2 regions of the Pseudoalteromonas sp. P1-8 genome follow, and region 2 is predicted to be linked to the other one. Evidence: riboswitches for the same ligand, from Rfam matches in the RefSeq annotation. Region 2 holds a riboswitch; the other holds the start of a gene.
What was found. A riboswitch is a leader RNA that binds a small molecule or an ion and turns the genes downstream of it on or off. The one in region 2 is predicted to bind lysine.
Positions count from the first base shown of each region.

Region 1: it holds a riboswitch for lysine, as region 2 does, so the genes downstream of both, lysC (lysine-sensitive aspartokinase 3) here and dapA (4-hydroxy-tetrahydrodipicolinate synthase) in region 2, are expected to answer to the same signal.

Region 1 is NZ_LJSO01000001.1:66,522-73,046, forward strand. It holds gene AN213_RS00265 (sodium-dependent transporter) at 1-1,312, opposite strand, end outside; gene AN213_RS00270 (4'-phosphopantetheinyl transferase superfamily protein) at 1,461-2,198, shown strand; gene lysC (lysine-sensitive aspartokinase 3) at 2,175-3,554, opposite strand; lysine riboswitch at 3,636-3,808, opposite strand; gene nhaD (sodium:proton antiporter NhaD) at 3,897-5,147, opposite strand; gene AN213_RS00285 (hypothetical protein) at 5,296-6,525, shown strand, end outside.
Region 2 is NZ_LJSO01000010.1:34,629-41,153, reverse strand. It holds gene AN213_RS14295 (OmpA family protein) at 1-162, opposite strand, end outside; gene AN213_RS14290 (YdiU family protein) at 629-2,041, opposite strand; gene AN213_RS14285 (DNA-3-methyladenine glycosylase I) at 2,050-2,745, opposite strand; lysine riboswitch at 2,929-3,125, shown strand; gene dapA (4-hydroxy-tetrahydrodipicolinate synthase) at 3,263-4,147, shown strand; gene AN213_RS14275 (2,3,4,5-tetrahydropyridine-2,6-dicarboxylate N-succinyltransferase) at 4,162-4,902, shown strand; gene AN213_RS14270 (PLP-dependent decarboxylase) at 4,902-6,107, shown strand; gene AN213_RS14265 (succinylglutamate desuccinylase/aspartoacylase family protein) at 6,113-6,525, shown strand, end outside.

The sequences.
Region 1 (6,525 bases), on a different contig from region 2:
CCACGTTCACAAAAACCGCCGTCATTAATAACGGGCAGACAAAGCGAATGTACTGGGCAAACCAATAATGAGGACCGCTCGATACTTGATGCAATTTATTACCACGCTGCCATAACCAGCCAACAGTAATGAAATAGAACAGTCCCATTAAAGGTAATTGGTACTGTGTAAGCACCATAATGACTAAACCAAATAACCAGTCAAAGTTTAAGATAATCAGTGATGAGGCAATAAACACGATTAACGTTACAAATAAGGTTGCTTTTTTGCGCTCTACACTGTGATTCTCAACTAAAAATGCTACTGGAATTTCGGTCGATGAGATGGTTGATGTCACTGAGGCAATCGACATTAATACAAAAAATAATAAGCCAACGAGTAAACCCATTTGGCCCATCGTGCTAAACAGTTCAGGTAAAATTGCAAAAATTAACTGCCCTTCACCGACCAATTTACCGCCGCTAAATACCTCTACACCGTTGTGTTGAGCAACAAAAATAGCCGGAATAATCAATAAACCCGCTAAAAAGGCTACACCGGTATCAAGCAATGCCACAGTACCAGTTAATTTAGGCAGGTTGGCATCTGGCTTTAAATAAGAGCCGTAAACCATCATACAACCAACACCTAACGACAATGAAAAGAACGCTTGTCCCATTGCCGCAATAATTAAGTTTGCATCAAAAATTTGACTAAAATCTGGCACTAAATAGGCTGCAAAGCCATCCATCGCACCATCTAGGGTGGCGATATAAGCAATTAACGCCACTAATAACACTAGCAATAATGGCATTAAGCGGCGTGACCAAGTTTCGATACCTGATTTAACGCCTTTTAAAATAATACTCGCGGTAAGAATAAGCATCAGTGGCGTAAACACAAAATTACGTGCCATAGAGTCACTGTGTAAAAAGTTACTTAACTCAGTAAAACCAAAGAAGCTTGCGACTGGCTCGAGCGCATAAGCGAGCATCCACCCGGCAACTATCGAATAAAAGCTCAGCATTACAACCGCACCAAAGAGGCCAATATAACCAGCTGCTGCCCCCACTTTAGGCGCTGTGTCTTGCCATGCGTTAGATAATGCTTTTACTGGATTCGCTTGCGCTTGGTGGCCTAAATACAGCTCAGTATACAGAGCCGGAAGCGCTAATAAGAAGATAACAATGAAGTAAACGAGTAAAAATGCACCGCCGCCATGGTTTGCCGCTTGTGTTGGAAAGCCCCAAATATTACCTAAACCTACCGCCGCACCAGAAGCTGCTAAAACGAAACCTAATCGACTTTGAAAGCCGTCACGAACTTGTGCCATACATCTACAAATCTGTTATTATTTTTCATCATTAAACCATAATTACAGTCAACTGCGTAAACTATTTGCGTTTGTTCATGCCTATAAATGTGCATCTGCTGTAAAAATGAACAAAACTAAATACGAGCCTTCGTGTAAGCGTTAAACCATGAGCAGTGACTACTTTTCGAATACTCTTATCATCGAGCAGCAAAGCCAAATAACGGTCAAAAAAATTATGCTGATGGATGCAACACATATTGATGTTGCAAGTTTACCCCTTGATAAATTACTCAGTGAGTTTGAATTAAGCGTACTTGAAAAACGCAAAGTTCCTAGCGCCAAGCAAGAGTACTTAGCGACTCGCCTAACGTTAAAGTATTTGTATCAACATGCTTACCCTAGTGATGATTTAGCTCTCAATGAAATATCAAGCCAATTTAATGACAAAGACAGTAAGCTCAAATTACACACAAAACGCAGAGAACCTGTGTGGGCCTGTTTATCACATTCGAATGGTTTAATTGGCGCAGCCCTTAACCCCGAACAGCAGCGATTTGGTTTTGATATTGAACAAAGCAGTAAGCCTCGCCCTTTTATCAAACTCGCAAAGCATTTTTATCATCAAGATGAAGTTGACTTAATTAGCCGTTTTGACGCTCCCGATGAACAGGCACAGTGCTTTTTTAGAATTTGGACATTAAAAGAAGCGCTTGCCAAAGCAAGTGCTCAGCCAATTGCGAAACTACTTGCTCCTAATGTATTTGAAGAATTGAGCAAACATAATTTCAGCGCGAGTAGTAACTCTGTTGAAGGCTTTGATATAAGTGTTGTGGCACAAAAAAGCACTGACTGGCAGTGCTCTTTTATTAATTTTAACGACTTACGCCGCGACTTGGCTTTCTAATAGTCGGCTGTGAATAGCCTGCACGACTTCATCTGACTCACTTTGCTCAACTAAGAAGCACAGGTTATGTTTACTTGCACCGTGGCAAATTAAACGAATATTAAAATCACTCAATACCTGCATTAAGTTCATTTCTTGCTGACGTAATTGAATTTCAGAACCAATTAAAGCCACCAGCGTTAAGTTATTCTCAACCGACACATGACAAAACTCAGAAAGCTTATCTAAACAAGCTTGATCAAGCTCAGGGCGTGATGCATTTGGCGCGTTATCTAAAGTGATTGCAACACTGATCTCGGAGGTAGTAACCAAATCAACCGAAATATTAAACTCACTTAAAATGGTGAATACACGGGCTAAGAAACCACTCGCTAGGAGCATTTCTGGGCTTTTAACCGTTAACAGAATTTGATTTTTACGCTGTGTTACGGCACGAATACCTGGTTGCTGAGATTTTTCTTTTTCAATCCATGTACCACCTAACTGTGGTTCACGGCTTGAACCAACAAACACACTAATATGGCTACGGCTTGCAGGTAAAATGGTTGCCGGGTGCAGTACTTTTGCACCAAACGTTGCCATTTCTGCCGCTTCATCAAAGCTTAAGCGTGCAATTGGGCTTGCTTTAGCGCATAAACGCGGATCAGTACTGAAAATACCCACAACATCGGTCCAAATATGCACGCTTTTTGCGTTAATTGCTTCAGCTAGTAATGCAGCACTGTAATCTGAACCACCACGCCCTAAAGTGGTCGTTTGATTGTGCTCATTGCTTCCAATAAAACCTTGAGTTACCACAACATGGTCATCAAGTAATGGCACTAAATGTTCTTTAGCAGCCGCAGCGGTTGCTGCAACATTTGGGGTAGCTTTAGCAAATTGGCTATCTGTTTTTAGCACTTTACGTACATCAAAACGCACCGCATCAAGACCTTGACCGCGTAATACTTGAGTAAATAAATACGATGACAAACGCTCGCCAAAGCTAAGTAGTTCATCTTGATCTGCTACTGACTTAGCCCCGTCTGATGCTAGCTTTTGAAAAGCCTTAAGCGTTTCATTAAAGCCATGTGCTAAATCAGCATCCAGTGACAGCTCTGCCAAAATTGCTTCTTGAATGGCTACCACACCAGTAATATGTTCATCACGCTCAGCCGCGCTCAAATCAGCTTTACACAATGCAACTAAATGGTTTGTCACGCCTGCACTGGCACTCACAGCAACAATACGTACTTGATTATCAGCACAAATGATTTCAGCGCAGCGGCTCATAGCATCAAAGTTAGCTACACTGGTGCCACCAAATTTTGCAACAACGTAATCTGATTTTGTGTTGGCGGCTAATTGGGTATTCATGTCGTCTCCTTTTGTGGAAAACTATCCACAGTAATTCAAGAAGAACTCGGCAAGGGGGTGCTTTGAAAATAAAGAGTAGTCCATGCCAGAAGCTCTCCACCTAGTTTGGTGACAGTTTTGAGGATTCAGCCCCATAAACCGAAAAATAACCGTGACGTCCGGTTAATTTTCTCGGCGAGTACTTCCCTCATTAATGGTCATCGGCGTTCGTCACCTCACATTAATTACCTAAGTATCGCACCTCTTCTGAATGTTAAGTTAACACCTGGTTAAAATAACAAAGCCTGCTGTTAAAAGCAGGCTTCGAAAGTTAACGTTTAGACGTCTAGCTGTCAAGTTGTTTTATGAAATTAAACTGCCCGCTAAGTGCGAACCGTAATAACCAACGGTATAAGCAATTAATAAATAAACCGACATTTTAAGATAGCTCATAAAGGTCAGTGCCTTAACCTTACTCATGGCAATAATACCTGCCGCAGAGCCGATAATAAGCATTGAGCCACCTACCCCAGTTGCGTAAGTAAACGACAGCCATTGCTGAGGACTCATCACAATATCAGCTTTTAAAAGTGCTGCAGTTAGAGGTACGTTATCTACCGCCGCTGATAATAGCCCCATCAAGTAGTTGGCATATTCCGGTGCCATCAACTCATATAAGTGAGTAAATTTAGCAAGCATACCAACTTCTTTTAATGCGCCAACCAGCAATAACACACCAACGAAGAACAATAAGGTGTCGTATTCAATTTCACGAATATAATCGATGATTTTTTTGTTAACGTCTTTTTTGCGCATTAAGAATTGCGCAACCAAAAACATCAGAGATAAACCAAATAAAAAAGTTAATAACGGCGGCACACTATAAAGCACACTCAAAGTTAACGTAGCAATAATCGTCGAGAAGAAGATAACCGCAATGGTAATATCTGTCTTTTCGATACGACGGGCTGCTTGTTTTTCAAACACAACATTACCCGACATACCCACCGACAACATCGCCGCGAGCAGTGCAACACTTGTCAGTGCAGGGGCAATTAATAATAGTAGATTAGCAATCGTGACTTTTTCGTCTAAGAAAATCATCAGGGTTGTAACATCACCCGTGATCAACGACACCCCACCCGAATTAACACTAAATACAATTAAGGTCGCATATTTTATTAATTTTTTAGGATCTAACTTAAGTGACATCACCACCGCAAGCGAGATTAAAGTTGCAGTTATGTTGTCTGATATTGATGAAAATAGAAACGCAAACCCACCAATCAGAAACATCAGCTTTCGTTCACTGATTTGATTTGGCATAATTTTATGAACAATATTCTGGATAAAACCTTTAGAGTTTAAATACGCTACAAAGGTCATCGCAGCCATTAAGAACAGCCACAAAGTCGCGATTTCTAATATGTTGTGATCCAGTTGATGTTGTATTGTTTCTGGGCTTTGCCCATGAATTGGAGAGATAAATAAGATAATCCAGCATAAAGTGCCAAAAAAAAGCGTCGTTTTGGCCTTGTTTACATGGATAATATCCTCTATAACGATAAGCAAAAATGCCACCGCTATCAGGGTTAGGATAAGTGGGGTTACCATGGTGTTTGAACAACCTTTATAATAATGTAAAAATTGTAAGTCGAGTGTTTCGGCGCGGATTCTAGCAGCATAGAAAGCATAAAACTATTCTCAATTACATAATTTAATACTAATCGCTAACACCAAAGTCTGAATTTACTGGAGCCTTATGATCCCAGCTAAAAAGTTATTAAATACCCTTACTGAACATTGGGGGGTGTTAGAACTGCTATTTAAACGTTTTAAGATGGCTGATTTCAGCTTGAAAGACGTACAAAATGCGATAAAACAAAAACAACCTTCATGGTCAAATGAACGCATTTATAAAGAGACAAATCGTTTATTGAATCAAGATATTATCATTCCACTGGCAAAATCATCGCAGTTAGAAATCAACCGCGCGATCGCCGATTTTGCGACTTTCTTGCTACAAGAAGAACACTTAGGTCTTGCCCAAGAAATTAGTGTGCTTGTTGATGATTTAGCTCGCCTTGGTAATCGCCTTGCTAAAGCCGGTGAAATTGAAGATTACGACGAGCTTCGCCGCTTCAGCCGTATTATGGATGATCGGGTACGCAAAATAATGAAATTATTTGCCCACAATGAAAACGCAATTTTAAATATTGTTGAGCAAGCGAAAGCTGATAACGCGGTGCAATCACTGCAAAAACGCTATCAGGCTGTAATTGAAGCGTTCGATGAATACATCGAGCCTATGCTTGAAATGGTGGATATTCGAGGTGACTTCCACGCTTGCTTTAATACCATCGAAGCACAAATTAGCGCGCAAATAGAGCAAATTGACCGCCTTGGTAAGTCATATCAAGACAAGCGCATGCTTGAACAATTACGTACCCGTATTTTAGAAATGCATTTAGTTGGCCGTGAAAGCTTACGTAAAAGCGCCGATATGCTGATGCCGCTACGTGAAGAGTTACGTCGCAACAACCTAATTACTCGCCAAGCGGCTAAAGTGCTTGGTTTAGTGCGTAAAAATGGCGTCGATAACATGTTAAGTGCAGTACAGCCTAACTTTGTCTCAGACGCACAACGTTTTTCACTTGGTCAGCAACGTCATATCGTGGCTTATATGGCAGGCTTAGTTGACTTTGAGCACGATGAATATCAGCTTCCTGAACATGATGATGTGCCCGCCTATCAAAGCCCGCATATTCCTGATTACAACGACGTTAAAACACAATTTAGAAAACGCTTTAAAAAAGCCAGCAAAAAAGCTCAGCCGCTGCTTAGTTTCTTAGATGAAAGCTACCCAGACTTAGAAGCTGACGAAATGCTGTTCTTGTATCAAAAATTGATTAGCGATGGCGACCTTGAAATCAGCCAAAGCCAAGAGAAAGTAAAAATAAAAATTGCCCAGCAACACTTCTCTCTTTACCCA
Region 2 (6,525 bases):
ATCAACATCAAGGCCACCTGGAGTGTAGTCGCGGACATTTTCCCAAGAATTATCATAGTAGTCGCCAAATGCGCCGATGTAGAAACCTTGCTTTTCGGCAGCGAAGCTTGAAGCACTAGTTGCAGCAAGTGCTAAAGCAATAGTAAGTGATTTTAATTTCATTGTTTCCTTCCCATTTTCACAATTAAAATTGTAGCTAAGTCAAACCAGCTCAATCAGTTTAAACAGAGTAGTCGACTAATAGTTAATCAAAACTTAACAAACTCGGTACAGAACAAAAATCTTGCCGAGTAATTTCAGTCAATTACCCAAATAATAGGTTATCTAAATAACTTTGCGTAACAATGTCTTTAGATCGCTTTGTTATGATTAGGTGAAAGCCGATTCAGCCTAATCTACTGACTTCAAAACCGATAAAAGTCCATTCCCAATTACATTATTATATTGGTTATTTTTAAATCAACAAGTTGAAAGCAACTTTATTTGTAAATTTTCGTTAAAAAGCAAAACTTTAGTGCTATTTTATTGATATAAATCATAACACTGGCAGCTAACTTGCTCAATCAACGAACACTCAGATTTAAAAAAATGAGCATTTACAATTGTTATCAACCATAAAGATTAACCCTTAAGTACCACAAAAAGTTTGGTAATTACAATCACCTTCCTTCGGAGGTTGATACCATGCCGCAAACTCTTCCTCATACTCATATGGTTTTTGAATAACTTTTAAAAACTCATTGATTGATGAACTAGATCCTGCCTTTTCATACTCAGCCAAGATCATTTCAATATTATGATTACGGGGAATGACTGCAGGATTAACAGCTCGCATTGTGCTGTAACTTTCAGCTGATGTTCTGAGCCTCCATTTTAAAACCCATTCTTTTAAATTAGAATCTATAACAAAGTCTTTCACTAAAGATTCAGTAAGTGCATTAAAAGTATTGGTGTAATCAAGTTGGTGTTGCTTCATTAACCCCAGTAACTCTGAAACTAAAGCATGATCGCCTTCTTGCTGACCAGCTAAGCCTAATTTCTGCTGCCACATAATATTAAATGCATCATTAAATTTAGCAGCAAAACCATTCACAACCGGTGAGAGTTGCTCAACGGCAGCATCTTGATCAGCAAATAAAGGGATTAAGCTTTCAGCTAAACGCGCAATATTCCAATTGGCAATATTCGGCTGATTACCAAATGCATAGCGCCCTTGATGGTCAATCGAACTAAACACCGTGTCTAAGTCAAACTGATTCATCATCGCGCAAGGACCATAATCAATGGTTTCACCGCTAATCAAGGTATTATCGGTATTCATCACGCCATGTATAAAGCCAATTCGCATCCAGCTGATAACGAGCTCAATTTGCTTATCTAGCACGGCGGTTAAAAATTCAATATAACGCTGCTCACCCGTACTGCTAAGGTCAGGAAAGTGGCAATTTATTGCGTAGTCGACTAGCTTTTCTAACCCTTCTATATCACCTTGTGTAGCTAAGTATTGAAATGAGCCAACACGAATATGGCTTTTAGCTAAACGAGTGACAACTGCACCCGGGCGAGGTGGCTGGCGATACACTGTTTCACCAGTAGTAACCACTGCTAAACAACGCGTAGTCGCGATACCAAGCGCATGAAGTGCCTCACTCATGATGTACTCACGTACAGCCGGACCAATAGCACAGCGACCATCACCACCACGAGAGAATACAGTTGCTCCTGCGCCTTTTAGCTGTAAGTCCCACAATGTGCCATTGTTATCTGCAATAGCACCAAGCAAATGCGCTCTACCATCACCAAGACGCGGTGAAAAATGACCAAATTGATGACCTGAGTAACCAAGTGCAACCGGTGCAACATCTTTATCTATTGTTGAACCAGATAGTAATTTAGCTAAATATTCGCTGTCGTGTTTAATTTCAAAATTATCAGCTAGCTTGTCATTAAATAGCAGTAATTGTGGCTTAGCAACGGCACTCGGCATATCTTTAATAGCAAGCAGTTCACTAATATCTGTGTATCGGGTTTGCAGTTCCATAACTGTCCTTAACGTGTTGCTACACCTACACGATTATCGCCTACACCATAGGCCACTAGTTGGCTTAGAGCCTGCAAGCTGTAACCGCTTTGCTGTTGTAATTCATTGAAAAAATCTTGTGCTGCTTGTAATGACTTTTTAGTTTGTAAGCCACCATCTATCAACTCGTGAGAACGCAAGTAGGCTTCTACATCGCGAGAAAGCAAAAAGGTATCTTTACCAAGCGCTCGCAAAGCGTACGGGCCAGTATTTCCCCCTAAACGCGCACCATGCTTTTTAAGATAGGCCCACAAACCAATAATATTGTTAGTTGGCCAATCTGCAATAAATTGGCTAAAACTGCCATGTTTCTCGGCAACTTCGTGGATCATGTACGCATTTTCTGGGATCGTTTGTACTTTTTTAAAATTACGAACAATTCGCTCATCACTGGCTTTTTGCTCAAGCATATCTGGCGGCATCATCAACAACTTTTCTACGCTGAAATCCCAAAACACATCACGAAAACCAGCCCATTTATTATTGATAACAGACCAATAAAAACCACTTTGAAATACTTTACGCGTAAACTCTTCTAACCATAAATCGTCATGCATTTTGGCAATATCAGTATCATCGAGCGGGTTTGATAACAATGCATGCAGCATTTCTTCGCTGCCTTTTCGAGATACGGCTCGTTGATAAATATCGTTAAATTTTTCCATCATTTTTCCAATTTATTTGGTTAACGCTAAGTGTACGTAAAAACACGCTTATACGTAACCATGTTGCAAAATCGGTCACTAAAAAACAAATCCTTCGCCTTGACACCTAGATGGCTAAAATGCTTTAATCGCCGCCAATACCCTATTTAACTATGTTGGCTTTAACCTTTAAAGCGAGCATAAAGGGCTGGAAGAGGTGCGTTATTCAGGTAGCGTATGGGAAGAGCACAGACTCTGTTGATCATACGTAAGGGGAATTAACGCCGAGAAGTAACACCGTTTGTGAGGTGCTTATTTCGGGCGACTGGGCTGAATCCCAGCGACTGTCACCAACAATAGCAAAGCGCTATTGATTTGTTTGGTGGAGAGCTTCTGGTCTTAGTATAATGAGGCCGTCGCGTCTTTATTATTTTAAGCCCATTCGCTCTTCGAATTATACCTTGTTCGAACGACGACATGCGGCTCCATTCAAATGCTCCCGCATAAACTCTTCGAATACCTTATAAGTTCGTGAGAGATGATCAACAATTTTGATTTAAACGACTATCCATTGTGGACAGCGCTTGTCACGCCATTTTCTGAATCTGGCGAGGTCGATTACACTGCCCTTGAACAACTGGTTGCGGAGCAGCAAGATGCAAATAATGGCATTTTATTGCTTGGCAGTACCGGTGAAGGACTGGCGCTTTCACTCAAAGAGCAACAAGCCATTGTTGAACATGTTTGCCAATTAGCACCAAGTGTCCCACTCATGGTTGCTGTGGGCGGCATGAATCTTAAGCAACAAATAGCTTGGGTTGAATACTGCAACCAACTACCTATTCATGGCTACCTGTTAGGTTCACCTCTGTATGCAAAACCTGGGGTTGTTGGCCAAACACATTGGTTTGAAAGCCTACTAGACGCAAGTAACCACCCATGTATGTTGTATAACGTACCAGGACGCAGCGCAGTTGAGATTTCACCACAGGTGATCAAAAACCTTGCTGAGCACAAAAATCTTTGGGCTTTAAAAGAAGCCAGTGGCGACATTAGCAAATTTGAAGGCTTTAGAACGGCATCACCAACACTGGCCATATTTAGTGGCGACGATGCACTTATGCCATATTTTGCTCAAGCTGGTGCAAAAGGCTTAGTTTCGGTTGCCGCGAATGCTTGGCCGAGTCAAACCCATGAGTTTGTTAAACGCAGTTTAAGTGGTCAATACCCAAATCTATTCACCGATTGGTCGCTAGCAATCCAAAGTTTATTCGCTGTGGCAAATCCAATTCCCGTAAAAGTACTGATGCACCTGCAAGGTAAAATAAATACCCCGCATTTACGTCCGCCGCTTACGCATTTAGAGCTTGAGCAAACAGACAGCATCACCCACGCAAACAACACAATTTTATCTTGGAACTAAAAACAGGTTTTATCATGAGCTGGTTAGAATTATTAAACAACTTAGAATCAGGCGCAGTTCGCGCAGCAACACAAGACGAGAACGGCAACTGGCACGCCAATGTTGAAGTTAAACAAGGCATTTTAGAAGCCTTTAAAAACGGCACTAATACTGAGTTCCCAGGTGGTTTTGTTGATAAGCACAACTTAGCACCACAAGGGTTTGCAGCAGATGCTGGCGTGCGTATGGTACCAGGTGGTAGCAGTGTTCGCCGTGGCGCACACGTTGCCAAAGGCACGATTATCATGCCACCAGCATATGTGAATATTGGCGCGTTCATCGACGAAGGCACGATGGTCGATAGCCACGCATTAGTGGGTTCATGCGCACAAGTGGGTAAAAATGTTCACCTAAGTGCTGCAGTACAATTAGGTGGTGTACTAGAACCAATTGGTGCTAGCCCTGTGGTTATTGAAGACGACGCATTCATCGGCGCAGGCTGCGTTATTGTTGAAGGTGTGGTTGTGAAAAAAGGTGCTGTACTTGCGCCAGGTGTTCGCTTATCTGCAACTATTCCTGTCTACGATTGCGTTAACGAACGCCAGCTAGACAAAGGTGAAGCCATCCCAGAAAACGCGATTGTGATCCCAGGCTCTCGCCCTGCTTCAAATGCATGGGCTCGCGAGCAAGGTCTAAGCATGTCTTGTGCATTGATCGTGAAATACCGTGATGAACAAAGCGATGCATCATTACTGTTAGAAGAGGTTTTACGTTAATGAGCTTTTTGAGCACGCCCATCAAGCAAGCGGTTGAACAAGTTTCAACGCATCTTGATACGCCATTTTTTATCTATGATTTAGATAAATTAACTGCACATTTAAATCAACTGACTGCGCAAACCGATGTGAAACTTTGGTATGCCGTTAAGGCCAACCCACTGTCTCGCATTATTCAATGTTTAGACGGCGCAGGGTTTAACTTTGATGTTGCAAGTAAAGGTGAACTTGAGCAAGTACTTGCTCAAGGCATCGATAGCGAGCGCGTGCTCAACACAGGGCCTGCAAAGAGTCCTAAACAAATTTCACATTTTATTGCTCGCGGCGTACGTACTTTTGTGGCCGAGAGCATTAACCAAGTTCGCTGGTTAAACGAACAAGCAACAAAAGCAAATTGTCAGCTGCAAGTTCTATTGCGCGTACAACTTCGTTGGCCAGACAGCGAAAAGAATCCACTTGGCGGCGATAGCCTTACTCCTTTTGGTTTGGGCTGTGATGAGTGGCAAGCACTGACTGTAAGTGATTACCCAGCTCTTAACTTTGATGGCCTGCATATTTTCCAATGGGGCAATATGCTAAGTACTGACAAGCTCGCCGAGCTATGGCGCGCAATGATTGCGCCATTACAACAGCTAGCAAGCTCATTAAATATTAACCTTAATATTCTCGATTTAGGGGGTGGCTTAGGCATACCTTATACTCAAGATGCTAACCGACTCGATTGGTCTGCACTTATCGAGACTCTGGCGGCTATTAAAGCAGATGCCGGTGTCAAAGAGCTTTGGATGGAACTAGGCCGCTATGCGGTGGGCGAATGCGGCCATTACGCAACGCCGGTTGTTGAGCGCAAAGAGAATTACAATCAACAACAAGTGATTTTATCAGGCGGTATTAACCATTTACTTCGCCCTGCTGTAACAAGCCAAGATTTTCCTGCGGCATTACTACGCGAGTCAACGGCTGAGCCTGCGGCAATGACTTTATACGGCCCTCTTTGCACCGCCCTTGATTGCTTAGGTGAGCACCAATTAGCGAGCGATTTAAATGAGCAAGACTGGTTGGTATTCAGCCAATGTGGCGCTTACGGCTTTACCGAAAGTATGCCGTACTTTTTATGTCACGAATTAGCGGCTGAATACATCCTTGAACAAGGCAATATTGAGTGCATTCGTAGCGCTGAAGATGCCAGCTATTATTTAAGGTAATCTCCATGAGTAAAGAGTTAATCAGCCAAGAGAATATTGTGGTTGGCGAGATTGCCAACGGCCTACCTCTAACAATTCCTGTGTATCGCTTAAAAGGCGATGGCACGGGACCAAACGTGTATATACAAGCAAATATGCACGGCGCTGAAGTACAAGGTAATGCAGTAATTTATCAATTGCTTGAGCAGCTAAAATCACTCAAGCTGCGTGGAGATATTACTCTAGTTCCTTATGCTAACCCTATTGGTTGCAACCAAAAATCAGGTGAGTTTACTTTAGGTCGCTTCGACCCAATCACGGGCACCAACTGGAACCGCATGTACCGCTTTAATAAAGCGTTACCGTCACAGATTGCTGAACAGCATAAAGACAGTGATGATGCGACCCTTAAAGCTGCATTTAAACAGGCACTCATTGC